Linked DNA regions of Pigmentiphaga sp. H8. The protein of the gene in region 1 interacts with the protein of each later gene in a pairwise test. Links are inferred from orthologs where the notes say so. Each region holds a gene or a part of one and is shown in the gene's direction. Other genes may lie near its edges.

Evidence for each region.
Region 2: the proteins of secA (region 1) and secG interact in binary tests that used the Escherichia coli proteins (3 or more experiments, as listed by UniProt). The link is inferred for Pigmentiphaga sp. H8 from one-to-one orthologs.
Region 3: the proteins of secA (region 1) and ybgC interact in binary tests that used the Escherichia coli proteins (3 or more experiments, as listed by UniProt). The link is inferred for Pigmentiphaga sp. H8 from one-to-one orthologs.
Region 4: the proteins of secA (region 1) and secB interact in binary tests that used the Escherichia coli proteins (3 or more experiments, as listed by UniProt). The link is inferred for Pigmentiphaga sp. H8 from one-to-one orthologs.

Annotation. Positions count from the first base shown.
Region 1 is NZ_CP033966.1:4,950,364-4,953,991, reverse strand. The notes cover bases 88-3,350. They hold secA (preprotein translocase subunit SecA), read left to right. Parts: upstream 88-405; coding sequence 406-3,150; downstream 3,151-3,350. Other genes in these bases: EGT29_RS23290 (LysR substrate-binding domain-containing protein), read left to right, coding at 3,267-3,350; EGT29_RS23300 (tripartite tricarboxylate transporter substrate-binding protein), read left to right, coding at 88-207. Also shown: more of EGT29_RS23300, read left to right, coding at 1-87; more of EGT29_RS23290, read left to right, coding at 3,351-3,628. UniProt on the Escherichia coli protein: Required for protein export, interacts with the SecYEG preprotein conducting channel.
Region 2 is NZ_CP033966.1:2,284,897-2,288,157, forward strand. What follows is about bases 346-3,241. They hold secG (preprotein translocase subunit SecG), read left to right. Parts: upstream 346-1,533; coding sequence 1,534-1,950; downstream 1,951-3,241. Other genes in these bases: EGT29_RS10815 (NAD(P)H-quinone oxidoreductase), read left to right, coding at 346-629; tpiA (triose-phosphate isomerase), read left to right, coding at 754-1,533; EGT29_RS10835 (LysR family transcriptional regulator), read right to left, coding at 2,180-3,109. Outside these bases: more of EGT29_RS10815, read left to right, coding at 1-345. UniProt on the Escherichia coli protein: Subunit of the protein translocation channel SecYEG. Overexpression of some hybrid proteins has been thought to jam the protein secretion apparatus resulting in cell death; while this may be true it also results in FtsH-mediated degradation of SecY.
Region 3 is NZ_CP033966.1:4,370,516-4,373,670, forward strand. Bases 12-2,801 are described here. They hold ybgC (tol-pal system-associated acyl-CoA thioesterase), read left to right. Parts: upstream 12-1,082; coding sequence 1,083-1,520; downstream 1,521-2,801. Other genes in these bases: ruvB (Holliday junction branch migration DNA helicase RuvB), read left to right, coding at 12-523; tolQ (protein TolQ), read left to right, coding at 1,573-2,250; tolR (protein TolR), read left to right, coding at 2,250-2,696; tolA (cell envelope integrity protein TolA), read left to right, coding at 2,703-2,801. Also shown: more of ruvB, read left to right, coding at 1-11; more of tolA, read left to right, coding at 2,802-3,155.
Region 4 is NZ_CP033966.1:5,331,505-5,334,570, reverse strand. Bases 70-2,770 are described here. They hold secB (protein-export chaperone SecB), read left to right. Parts: upstream 70-1,017; coding sequence 1,018-1,524; downstream 1,525-2,770. Other genes in these bases: EGT29_RS28610 (TIGR00730 family Rossman fold protein), read left to right, coding at 2,586-2,770; EGT29_RS28615 (NAD(P)H-dependent glycerol-3-phosphate dehydrogenase), read left to right, coding at 1,548-2,585; grxC (glutaredoxin 3), read left to right, coding at 627-902; EGT29_RS25140 (rhodanese-like domain-containing protein), read left to right, coding at 218-622. Also shown: more of EGT29_RS28610, read left to right, coding at 2,771-3,066. UniProt on the Escherichia coli protein: One of the proteins required for the normal export of some preproteins out of the cell cytoplasm. It is a molecular chaperone that binds to a subset of precursor proteins, maintaining them in a translocation-competent state.

The DNA of each region.
Region 1 (3,628 bases):
GCGCCCGCCGGCACGCCCGCGCCGGTGGTCCAGCGCATCAACGCCGCGGTGGCGAAGGTGCTGGAGATGCCGGTCATCAAGGAGCGCCTGGCCACCCAGGGCGTGGCGCCGGATGCCATGAACGTCGATGAGTTTGGCAAACTGTTCGTCCAGGACAGGCAACTGATGGCCCGCATCGTCAAGGAGGCCAGGCTCACCCGGGATTGACCCGGACCGGTCCCGGCCAGGGGCGGGCGCCGTCTCCGGGCCGGGCCAGCCTCCGGGGCGGCGGCCGGGCGGGGATGTCCATGCGGACGGCGCGCGCGATTCAACGTCCTCCCACGGTGCTAAACTGGCTGGCTTATCCCCTATCCCGGCTGGGATGCTAGGCCACGGCCCGGCCCCGGTTGCTTGCAAATATCGCGCATGGTTTCCTCTCTGCTCAAGAAAATTTTCGGCAGCCGCAATGACCGGCTGCTGAAGCAGTACGGCAAGTTGGTCGCTCGGATCAACACGCTGGAGTCCCAGACCGCCGCACTCAGCGACGAGCAACTCACGGCCCGCACGCAAGAGTTCAAGCAACGCTACCAGAACGGCGAGTCGCTGGACGACCTTCTGCCCGAGGCCTTCGCCGTCGTGCGCGAGGGCGGCAAGCGGGTGCTGGGCATGCGCCACTTCGACGTCCAGCTGCTGGGCGGGATCGTGCTGCACAGCGGCCGCATCGCCGAAATGCGCACGGGCGAGGGCAAGACCCTGGTGGCGACGCTGCCGACCTACCTGAACGCCATCGCCGGCAAGGGCGTGCACGTGGTGACGGTCAACGATTACCTGGCGCAGCGGGATGCGGCCTGGATGGGCCGCCTGTACAAGTTCCTGGGCCTGTCGGTGGGCGTGGTGGTCTCGCAGCAGCCCAACGAGGAAAAGATCGAGGCCTACCGGGCCGACATCACCTACGGCACCAACAACGAATTCGGCTTCGACTACCTGCGCGACAACATGGAATACCGCGTGGAGGACCGCCGCCAGCGCGCGCTGTTCTACGCGGTGGTCGACGAGGTCGACTCCATCCTGATCGACGAGGCGCGCACGCCGCTGATCATCTCGGGCCAGGCCGAAGACCATACCGAGATGTACATCCGGATGAACGCGGTGCCGCCGCTGCTGACCCGGATGGCGTCCGAGCCCAAGTCCAACGAGCCCGAGCCCGAGGGCGACTTCTGGGTGGACGAGAAAAGCCATCAGGTCTACCTGTCGGAAGCCGGCCACGAGAAGGCCGAGCAGATCCTGGAGCGCCAGGGCCTGCTGCCCGAGGGCGAGTCGCTGTACGAGCCGCGCCACATCAGCCTGATGCACCACCTGATGGCGGCGCTGCGGGCGCACAACCTGTTCTTCCGCGACCAGCACTACGTCGTGCAGAACAACGAAGTGGTCATCGTCGACGAATTCACCGGCCGCCTGATGGTGGGCCGCCGCTGGTCCGACGGCCTGCACCAGGCGGTCGAGGCCAAGGAAGGCGTGAAGATCCAGAACGAGAACCAGACCCTGGCCTCGATCACCTTCCAGAACTACTTCCGGATGTACGAGAAGCTGGCTGGCATGACCGGCACGGCCGATACCGAGGCCTACGAGTTCCAGGAAATCTACCGCCTCGAGACCGTGATCATGCCGACCAACCGGCCCATGATCCGCGCCGACCAGAACGACCAGGTCTTCAAGACCGACCAGGAAAAGTACAACGCCATCCTGGAAGACATCCGCGATTGCCAGAAGCGCGGCCAGCCGGTGCTGGTGGGTACCACCAGCATCGAGAATTCCGAGCTGCTGTCGGCCATGCTGGTGAAGGCCGGCCTGAAGCACGAGGTGCTCAACGCCAAGCAGCACGCGCGCGAAGCCGAGATCGTGGCCGAGGCCGGCAAGCCCGGCCACATCACCATCGCCACCAACATGGCGGGCCGCGGCACCGATATCGTGCTGGGCGGCAGCGTCGACAAGCAGGTGGACCTGATCCGCGCCGACGACGCGCTGTCCGAGACCGAGAAAGACATCCGCATCGCCCGCGTGCGCGACGAATGGAAGCCGCTGAACGAGCAGGTCAAGGCCGCCGGCGGCCTGCGCATCATCGGCACCGAGCGCCACGAATCGCGCCGCATCGACAACCAGCTGCGCGGCCGCGCCGGCCGCCAGGGCGATCCGGGTTCGTCGCGCTTCTACCTGTCGCTGGAAGATTCGCTGATGCGCATCTTCGCCGGCGACCGCGTGCGCGCCATCATGGAGCGCCTCAAGCTGCCCGAGGGCGAGCCCATCGAGGCCGGCATGGTCACCCGCTCCATCGAGTCGGCCCAGCGCAAGGTCGAGGCCCGCAACTTCGACATCCGCAAGCAATTGCTGGAGTACGACGACGTCGCCAACGACCAGCGCAAGGTCATCTACACCCAGCGCAACGAAGTCCTGGAAGCCCCCTCCATCGCCGACGTGGTCGCCAACCTGCGCGTGGCCACCTTCACCGAGACCTTCCGCGGCTACGTGCCCGAAGACTCGGTCGAGGAACAATGGGACGTGCCGGGCCTGCAGAAGGCGCTGGAGCTGGAATGGCAGGTCGAGCTGCCGCTGGCCGAGATGGTGGAAGCCGAACCCAACCTGACCGACGACGACCTGCTCGAGCGCGTGCTCAAGGCCTCGGCCGACGCCTACGATGCCAAGGTGACCCTGGTGGGCACCGAGATGTGGGGCCAGTTCGAACGCTCCATCCTGCTGCAGTCCATCGACACGCACTGGCGCGAGCACCTGGCCATGCTGGACCACCTGCGCCAGGGCATCCACCTGCGCGGCTACGCCCAGAAGAATCCCAAGCAGGAATACAAGCGCGAAGCCTTCGAGCTGTTCTCCAACATGCTGGACCGCATCCGCAACGACGTCGTCAAGGTGCTGATGACCGTGCGCGTGCAGTCGGCCGAGCAGGTGGAACAGGTCGAGCAGGACGCCGCCCTGCCGCACGTGCAGAACGTGCAGTACCACCACTCCGACTACGACGAGGCCCTGGCCGCCGCCAATGCGGCCGCGGGGTCCGGACAGGAACCGATGCGCAACGTGCTGCCCAAGGTCGGACGCAACGATCCCTGCCCCTGCGGCAGCGGCAAGAAGTACAAGCAGTGCCACGGCCGGCTCGCCTGACGCGGCGTCCCGCAACGTGACGAGAAAAGACCGGCGCTTGCCGGTCTTTTCATTGGTGGTGGGGTAGTATTCCGCCGGCATGCCTCCCGCGGGCCGATCATTCCGGAGCTTCGTCCATGTTCTCCGTGCGCCACATCGAAGCCTTCCAGGCCGTCATGGTCACTCGAAGCATGACGTCGGCCGCCGACGTGCTGTTCGTGACGCAGTCCGCCGTCAGCAAGCTGATCAAGGAGTTCGAGGAGCAGGTGGGATTCGAACTGTTCACCCGCAAGCGCGGTGGACTGGTGCCTTCCCCCGAAGCCCACTCGCTGCTGGCCGAGGTCGACCGGCTGTTCCTGGGGCTGGAAAAGATCGCCTTGGCCGCCGAACGCATCCGCTCCAAGCGCCACGGGCAGCTGCGCATCGTGGCCATGCCGTCGCTGACCACGGGCTTCCTGCAAGGCGTCGTCGCGGCATTCAGCCGCGAGCATCCCGACGT
Region 2 (3,261 bases), 2.7 Mb from region 1 along the record:
CCGCCGGCCTGCCCGAAACCTACTTCACCGTCTGGAGCAACGTCTTCATGCGCGGCCGGCTGTCGGGCCAGGAGTCGCTGCTGGTGCACGGCGGCGCCAGCGGCATCGGCACCACGGCTGTCCAGCTGGCCAAGGCGCTGGGCCATCCGGTGTATGCCACGGTGGGCAACGACGAGCGCGTCGCCGCGGTAGAGAAGCTCGGCGCCACCGCCGGGATCAACTACCGCACCCAGGATTTCGTGCAGGAAATCAAGCGCCTGACCGACGGCCGGGGCGTGGACGTGGTCCTGGACATGGTGGCCGGCGACTACGTCGCGCGCGACATCCACTGCCTGGCCGAAGACGGCCGCATCGTGCTGATCGCGCTGCTGGGCGGCGCGAAGGGCGAGATCGACTTCGCCCGGGTGCTCAGCCGGCGCCTGACCATCACCGGTTCCACCCTGCGCCCGCGTTCGGCGCAGTTCAAGGGCGAGGTGGCGGCCGCGCTGCGCCAGAACGTCTGGCCGCTGTTCGAGTCCGGCCGACTGAAGCCCGTGGTCTACGCCACTTTCCCGCTGCGCGAGGCGGACAAGGCCCACGCCATGATGGAGTCGGGCGAGCACGTCGGGAAGATCGTGCTGACGGTTTAGCCCCCCTACGCGCTTCGCGCCCAGCATTTTTTGCGACATCGGCTGCAGCCGCGCGCTGGAGCCGATACAATCGAGGTTTTGCCCGCATATTTTTGTCCGCGCGGGCATTTTTCGATTCTTGTCGATGGCAACTAAACAGAACATTCGCCGCCTGGTGCTGGGCAACTGGAAGATGCACGGCGCGCTGGCCACCAACGGCCAGCTGCTCTCGGCCATACGCAGCGGCTGGAACCAGTCCTCCGGGGCCGCCGCCTGCGACGTCGGCGTCTGCGTGCCGTTTCCGTACCTGGCCCAGGCCGAGTCCGCGCTGACCGATTCCGACATCGCCTGGGGCGCCCAGGACATCAGCGTCCATGCGCAGGGCGCCTACACTGGCGAAGTGTCCGGCGCCATGCTGGCCGATTTCGGCTGCCGCTACGTGCTGGCCGGCCATTCCGAGCGGCGCAGCCTGCACGGTGAAACCAGCCAGCTCGTGGCCGACAAGGCCAAGGCCGCGCTGGGCGCGGGCCTGACCCCCGTCGTCTGCGTGGGCGAGACCCTGGCCGAGCGCGAAGCCGGCCGTACCCTGGCGGTCATCGACGAACAGCTCAAGCCCGTGCTGGCCCTGGGCCGGGAAGCCGTGGCCGCCATGGTCATCGCCTACGAACCCGTCTGGGCGATCGGCACCGGCAAGACCGCCAGCCCCGAACAGGCCCAGGAAGTGCACGCCGCCATCCGGGCCGCGCTCCAGGGCGTCGACTGCGCCGGCGTGCGTGTGTTGTACGGCGGCAGCGTCAAGGCGGCCAATGCCGCCGAACTGTTCGCCATGCCCGACATCGACGGCGGCCTGATAGGCGGCGCCTCGCTGGTGGCCGAAGACTTCCTGCGCATCGCCGAGGCGGGCGCAACAACCCGGAGTGCTTGAATGTCCGTAACACTTACCGTCCTGCTGATCGTGCAGGTCATTTCCGCCCTGACGATCATCGTCCTGGTCCTCCTGCAACAGGGCAAGGGTGCCGACATGGGCTCCGCCTTCGGCGGCGGCTCCGCCGGCAGCCTGTTCGGCGCCGCCGGCGCGGCCAACTTCCTGTCGCGCACCACCAAGTGGGCGGCGGTCGTCTTCTTCATCTCCACCGCCGCGCTGGCCTACCTGGGCCGTCCGGCTCCCGCCGCCTCGCAGGGCGGCGTCATGGAAAGCCATCCCAGCGACCTGTCCGTGCCCGCGGTTCCCGGCAGTACGCCCGCACCGGCCCCGGCCGCCCCCGATGCGTCGGTCCCGTCCGTGCCCGCCACGCCGCCGGCCGCGCCTGCCCAGCCCGAGGCGCCCGCCCAGAAAAACTGAAGGGAATCCCGCTGATGAGCCCGCAAATGTTATATACTAGCGGGCTCACGCAAGCCGTCGTGGTGAAATTGGTAGACACGCTATCTTGAGGGGGTAGTGGCGAAAGCTGTGCGAGTTCGAGTCTCGCCGACGGCACCAGGATTTCTCCAGAATCTCTCTGGTACATCAAAAAACCCGCGAATCTTTCACGAGATCGCGGGTTTTTTTGTCGTGCCGCCCAGACACGGCATCATTCCTCGGCAAGCGGCGCGGACGCCTGTTGGAGCGCCAGGGGAATTTCCGTCTTGAGGATTTCCAGGACGGCCCGGATCCTGGGGGATGCGGGACGAAAACCTTGCACGAGGGCATGAAACGGCAGCTCGGGAATCGAGTGGCTGGGCAGGACCCGGACCAGTGCTCCGCTTCTAATCGCATTTGCGCAAGCCGCGTAGTGCAGCACGCCGATCCCGCCGCCGGCGATCAACAACTCATACAGTGGCCGCCAATGACTGGTGGTGACCATCGTCTGGATGCGTACGAACTCGGTGTCTTGACGCGCAGTGATCAACGGAAGCTGCTCGTTGGCGAACGTCCCCTTGGAACGGATGAAGGGATGGTTGGACAGGTCGGACGGCACGCTGATGGATCCGGCGTGTTTCAGGAATGAAGGCGCGGCCACGAGAACGCGCCGGACGTTGCCGAGGGGGTAGGCGACAAACCTGCCTTCACCCACGTGGCCAAGACGAAGCGAGATGTCGACACCCTCGGTGATCGGATCGACGATCGTGTCGTTCAAGACGAGGTCGATACGCAGTTCGGGGTGCTTCATCCGGGCGCGCATGAGGATCGATGGAAGGAGAATTTCCCCGGGGCAGTGCGCCGACGCGATGCGTACGGGGCCCCGGATCAGGTTTTCCTTTCCTCGGATCGAGACCGAAGCGATGGCGGTTTCTGCCAGTGCAAGCAGGGCCTTGCTGTGGTCATAGAAGAGCTGTCCTTCGTGGGTGCAGGCGAGCGTCCGCGCGCTGCGCATCAGCAGCTTGGTGCTGAGGTATTTCTCCAGCCTGTCGATGCGTTCACTGACCGCGGGTTGTCCCATCTCGAATTCGCGCGCGGCGGCTGACATGCTGCCGAGTTCCACGACCCGGGTGTAAAGGCGTGCGGTTGCCAGAAAATCCATGCAGTGGCGGTCTCCTTTTCAACATCGAATGGGCAGGGCAGGAGCGGTCGGGCGGCCTGCTTTTCTTGCCGTCGACACGCGAGGCTCGTGGACGAATAAACCCTGCTCATGCGTACCTGATGACAAATATCCGGCAAAAAATTGGATGGAAG
Region 3 (3,155 bases), 580 kb from region 1 along the record:
GCTGCGCGACCGCTTCGGCATCATCGCGCGCCTGGAGTTCTACACCGCCGACGAGCTGTCCTCCATCGTGACCCGCAGCGCCGGCCTGCTCAACGCCGCCATCGCCGAGGACGGCGCCCGCGAGATCGCGCGCCGTTCGCGCGGCACGCCCCGCATCGCCAACCGGCTGCTGCGGCGGGTGCGCGACTACGCCGAGGTCAAGGCCGGCGGCCGCATCACCGGCGAAGTCGCCCACGCCGCCCTGTCCATGCTGGACGTCGACCCGGCCGGCCTGGACATCATGGACCGCAAGCTGCTGGAAGCCATCGTCTACAAGTTCGACGGCGGCCCCGTGGGCCTGGACAGCCTGTCCGCCGCCATCGGCGAGGAACGCGACACCATCGAGGACGTGATCGAGCCCTACCTGATCCAGCACGGCTACGTCCAACGCACCCCGCGCGGCCGCATCGCCACCCAGGGCACCTATCGCCACCTGGGCCTGACCCCGCCCACGCAAACCGGTGGCGATCTGTTTTCCAGTTGATACGGAAATGATCGAGGCAGACCCAGGATGCGGCGGATCCGGCGGTCCACCCGCATCGCCCCCGGGACCCGGCGCCGGGCCGCCCCAAGGCGGGTCCCGGCCCCCTTGGGGGGCTGCCGCGTAGCGGCTGGGGGCTCACCATACTGGGCGCGCGTCAGCGCGTAGGGGGGTACAAAAACAAAACCCGTGCTGGGCATCCCCCAGGTCACGGGTTCGACTGTGCAGGGCACAGTTGACATCAAGTCGGACGAGATCATGAACGGCGTCGATGACGCGGCCATGACAGCTCGGTGCAGAATCGCCCGACCTGTAAAAGAAGGGTGGAAGCGTCGATAACCCGGACGGCGCCACCCACGCACCCGAAGCCGCACAGGCTTGCAATCAACGCTTCCTGGCGTCTGACGGCCCTGGCGCGCTAAAGTTTCCCGCTTTACAAGCCGTCACATTTGGCACAATGCCCGCATGGTGGCCGGATGCCCCGGACCGGCGGGTTGTTTACAATTTCGCCCCAGGGGCTTCATCGGCCTCAGCTCGCCAGACTCGTCCAAGGTTCCGCCTCGTGCTCCAACCCGCCAGTGAAGATTTCCGGTTTCCGATCCGGGTCTACTACGAAGATACCGACGCCGGCGGCGTGGTCTACTACGCCAACTACCTCAAGTTCTTCGAACGCGCCCGCACCGAGTGGCTGCGCGCGCTGGGCGTCGAACAGCGGGCGCTGGCGGACCTGACCGGCTGCATCTTCGTCGTGCGCGGCATCGACACCCAGTATCGGCGGCCCGCCGCCCTGGACGACAGCCTGACGATACGCAGCCAGGTCTCCCGCCTGGGCAAGGCCTCCATCGATTTCCTGCAGTTTTGCGAGCGCGGCGATGAACTGCTCGCGACCGGCAAGGTCCAGGTAGGATGCGTCGATCGCGCGACGCTGCGGCCGCGCGCGCTGCCGCCCGATCTCGTCCGGGCGCTCGCGCCGCTCGCGGCGGAACCCGCAACCGATTAACCCCGACATCAACCCTTCAGGCATCCTCTTTCGCCCCCCCAAAGGACTCTGCATGAACGTCAACCAGGATATGTCCATCCTGTCCCTGATCACCCAGGCAAGCTTTACCGTCCAGTGCGTGATGGCCATCCTTGCCATCGTGTCGCTGATGTCCTGGACCTACATCTTCCGCAAGCACTTCGCCATCAAGCGCGCCAAGCAGCAGACCGAGCGCTTCGAGGCCGACTTCTGGTCCGGCGGCGACCTGAACATGCTGCACCAGGCGGTCACCACGCGGCGCGGCGAACAAGGCGCGCTGGCGCGCATCTTCGAGGCCGGCATGGCCGAATTCGTCAAGGGCCGCCAGAGCAAGCTGAGCGACGTCAACACGCTGCTGGACGGCTCCCGCCGCGCGATGCGGGCCGCCTACCAGCGCGAGATGGACTCGCTCGAATCCCACCTCGCCTTCCTGGCCTCCACCGGCTCCGTCAGCCCCTACGTCGGCCTGTTCGGCACGGTCTGGGGCATCATGCACGCCTTCCGCGGCCTGGCCAACGTCGAACAGGCCACGCTGGCCAGCGTCGCGCCCGGCATCGCCGAAGCGCTGGTGGCCACGGCCATCGGCCTGTTCGCCGCCATTCCCGCGGTGGTCGCCTACAACCGGTTCTCGCACGACATCGACCGGCTGTCCATCCGCTTCGACAGCTTCATCGACGAGTTCCTGAACATCCTGCAACGACAGGTGCGCTGATGCCCTCGAACCGCTCCAGCAACCGCGGCGGCCGAGGTGGGCGCCGCTCCATGAACGAGATCAACGTCGTCCCGTACATCGACGTCATGCTGGTGCTGCTGGTGATCTTCATGGTTACCGCGCCCATGATGTCGCCGGGCCTGATCGACCTGCCCACGGTGGGCAAGGCCTCGCAGGTACCGGTCAAGCCGCTCGAGATCATCCTGGCCGCCGACGGCAATGTCACCATCCGCGACCGCGAGCGCGGCGACAGCACGCCGCATGCCGTCCCGCGCAACGACCTCGCCCGCCTCGCGCGCGAACGCCAGTCCGAACATCCCGACCAGCCCGTCGTCATCTCCGCCGACCGCAAGGCGCAATACGAGTCCGTGCTGAAAGTCATGGACGACCTGCAGCGCCAGGGCGTCAAGCGGGTCGGCCTGCTGGTCAAGCAACAAGGCTCCTGATTGCCCATGGCGCCCAACGACCGATCCAACCGACCTCTCCGACGACCGCCGGAACCCGGCAAGTGGAAATCCTTCGGCCTGGCGGTGCTGATGCACGTGCTGCTGGCCGCCGCCCTGATCTTCAGCCTGGACTGGAACCGGCGCTCGCCGGGGCCGGTCCAGGCCGAACTGTGGACGGCGCTGCCCGCGCCCAACCAGCCCGAGCCGCCCACCCCCACGCCCGAACCGCAACCCGAGCCGATCAAGCCGCCCCCGCCACCGCCTCCGCCGCCTGAACCCAAGGTGACGCAGGAGAAGCCCGACATCGCCATCGAGCAGGAAAAGAAGCGCCGCGAGGCTGAACGGCGCGAAGCCGAGGAGCGCGAGGCCGAGCGCAAGCGCGAACTGCAAAAGCTGGAAGAGAAGAAGCTGGCCGACAAGCGCGCGCAAGAAAAGAAGGAAGCCGAACAGCGCGAAGCC
Region 4 (3,066 bases), 380 kb from region 1 along the record:
ACGGCAGCCCGTTGAAAAAACGGCTGCCTATCCCGACATTTTATAATCCTGCGGCATTGTCTTTGCCGTGGGACCGGAATCGGGCCGCCGCAATGGCAAAAAACCGGCGGATCATGTGGTTTTCCCGCCGTTTTGCGAATTCGTAAGCGCGCGTAACGCCAGGCTGTCCGGCCGGCGGCACGTGTGTTCCTCTCACCAGGTTTCCCAGGGTCCGCTCGTGAAATTCATCCTCGACAACATTCTCCTGATCGCATTGGCTCTCGTCTCGGGCGGCCTGCTGCTGTGGCAATCGCTGCGCGGCGGCCAGTCCGGCGGCGCCATGAGCGCGGCCGAGGCCACGGCCGCGGCGAACCAGCGCCAGGCGGTGTTCGTCGATGTGCGCCCGGCGGCCGACTTCTCGGCTGGCCACATCGCCCAGTCGCGCAGCGTGCCGCTGGCCGACCTGGCGCAGAAGGCGGCCGGCCTGCCCAAGAACAAGCCGCTCATCCTGGTGGGCAGCAACGGCCGCGACGCGGCCAAGGCGGTGGCTCAGTTCAAGGCCCAGGGCTTCGCCGAAGTCAGCAGCCTGTCGGGCGGCCTGTCCGGCTGGGTGCAGGCGGGCATGCCCATTGCGAAGGGATAGCGCCATGCAGAAAGTCCTGATGTATTCGACGGGGTATTGCCCCTTTTGCATGCGCGCCGAGATGCTGCTCAAGCAGCGCGGCGTGCAGGAGATCGAGAAGGTGCGCATCGACGCCGAGCCCGAGCGCCGGGCCGAGATGATCGAGCGTACCGGCCGGCGCACGGTGCCGCAGATCTACATCGGCGATACGCACGTGGGCGGTTTCGACGAACTCGCCGCGCTCGACCGCGCGGGCGGGCTGCAACCGCTGCTTGCCGGCCCGGCGAAGCAGGACCATTGATTTCGTTGTGGCCGGGGCGTGTCCCCGGCATGTTCTTTTGGTGCATACGTTTCGGCCCCGCGCGTACCGGGGGCCGGGTTCAGCCAGCAGGCTTTCCGTTTCCAGACTTTCTCCCATGTCCGACAATCAAGAGCAGCAAGCCCCCGTGTTCAACATCCAGCGCGTCTACCTGAAAGACCTGTCGCTGGAGTTGCCCAACGCGCCCCAGATCTTCCTGGAAACCGAGCAGCCCGGGGTCGAGGTCGCCATCGACGTCGGCGCCCAGGCGCTGGCCGAGACCGTCTTCGAAGTGACCGTGACCGCCACCGTGACCACCAAGGTCGGCGACAAGGTCCTGTACCTGGTCGAAGGCAAGCAGTCCGGCATCTTCGAACTGGCCAACATCCCCCTGGAACAGCTCGACCCCATCCTGGGCATCGCCTGCCCCGGCATCATCTACCCCTACCTGCGCAGCAACATCGCCGACGCCATCACCCGCGCGTCGATGGCCCCGCTGCACCTGGCCGAGGTCAACTTCCAGGCCATCTACGAGCAGCGCGTGGCCCAGGCCGCCGCCGAGCAGCAGGTGGCCCAGGCCGGCAACGACGCCGGCCTGATCCTGCCGCCGGGCACCAAGCACTGAGCGGCGCCAGCACCGTGGCGGACATGGCGCCGGGCCTGCGCGTCGCCGTCCTGGGGGCGGGCAGCTGGGGCACGGCCCTGGCCGCCGCCTGCGCCCGGGGCCATGCCACCATGCTGTGGGCCCGCCGGCCCGAGCTGGCGCGCCGCATCGCCGATACCCACGAGAACGCCGACTACCTGCCCGGGGTCGCGCTGCCGCAGGACCTGCGCTGCACCAGCGACCTCGATGACCTGTTCGAGCACCTGCGCGGCGCCCCGCGCCCGCTGCTGATCCTGGGCGTGCCGGTGGCCGGCATGGAGCAGGCCTGCCGCGAGGTGGCGGCGGGCGTGGCCCGCCACGGCCTGAACGACCTGGCGGTGGCCTGGACCTGCAAGGGCCTGGACGCGGACACCGGCCGCCTGCCGCACGCCATCGCCGAGGCCGCGTTCGCCGGTGCGGCGGGGCTGTCCACCGGTGTCCTGTCGGGGCCGTCTTTCGCCAAGGAAGTGGCGCGGGGCCTGCCGGTGGCGCTGACCATCGCCAGCGCCAGCGCGGAACTGCGCGGCCGCGTCACCGATGCGCTGCACGGCGGCGCGATCCGCGTCTACGGCAGCGAGGACATCGTCGGCGTCGAGGTGGGGGGGGCCGTCAAGAACATCATGGCCATCGCCTGCGGCATCGGCGATGGCCTGGGCATGGGCGCCAACGCCCGTGCCGCCCTCATCACCCGCGGCCTGGCCGAGATGACGCGCCTGGGCGTGGCCCTGGGCGCGCAGGCAGACACCTTCTCCGGCCTGACCGGACTGGGCGACCTGATCCTGACCGCCACCGGGGACCTGTCCCGCAACCGCCACGTCGGCCTGGAGATCGGCCGCGGCCGGTCGCTGGACGAGATCCTGGGCGACATGACCCAGGTGGCCGAGGGCGTGCGCTGCGCGCCGGCCGTGCGCGACCTGGCTCGCCGCCGCGGGGTCGAGATGCCGATCACCGAGGCCGTCTGCGCGGTGCTGTTCGACCGCGTGCCGCCGGCGCAGGCAGTGTCGCGCCTGCTGGCCAGGGATCCAAAAGTCGAGGGAATTTAGATGGATGCGGTTTGTGTGTATTGCGGCGCCAGTGCCGGGAACGATCCTTTCTTTGCCGACGTGGCGCGCGACTTCGGGCGCGCGGTGGCGGGGCGGGGAATGCGGCTGGTATATGGCGGCGGCAGTGTCGGGCTGATGGGGCACGTGGCCAATGCCGCGCTCGAGGCGGGCGGGCAGGTGACCGGCGTCATCCCCGAACGGCTGTGGGAAAAAGAGGTCGGCCACAAGGGCCTGACCGACATGTACGTCGTGCCGACCATGCATGCCCGCAAGGCCCGCATGGTCGAACTCTCGGACGCCTTCGTCGCGCTGCCCGGCGGTTTCGGCACGCTGGACGAACTTTTCGAGGTGCTGACCTGGCAACAGATCGGCTACCACTCCAAGCCGGTGGGGTTGCTCAACGCCAACGGCTATTACGATGCCTTGCTTGCCTTCGCTCGCCATGCCCATGAACAGGGTTTCGTGCGCGCGGTGCATCTCG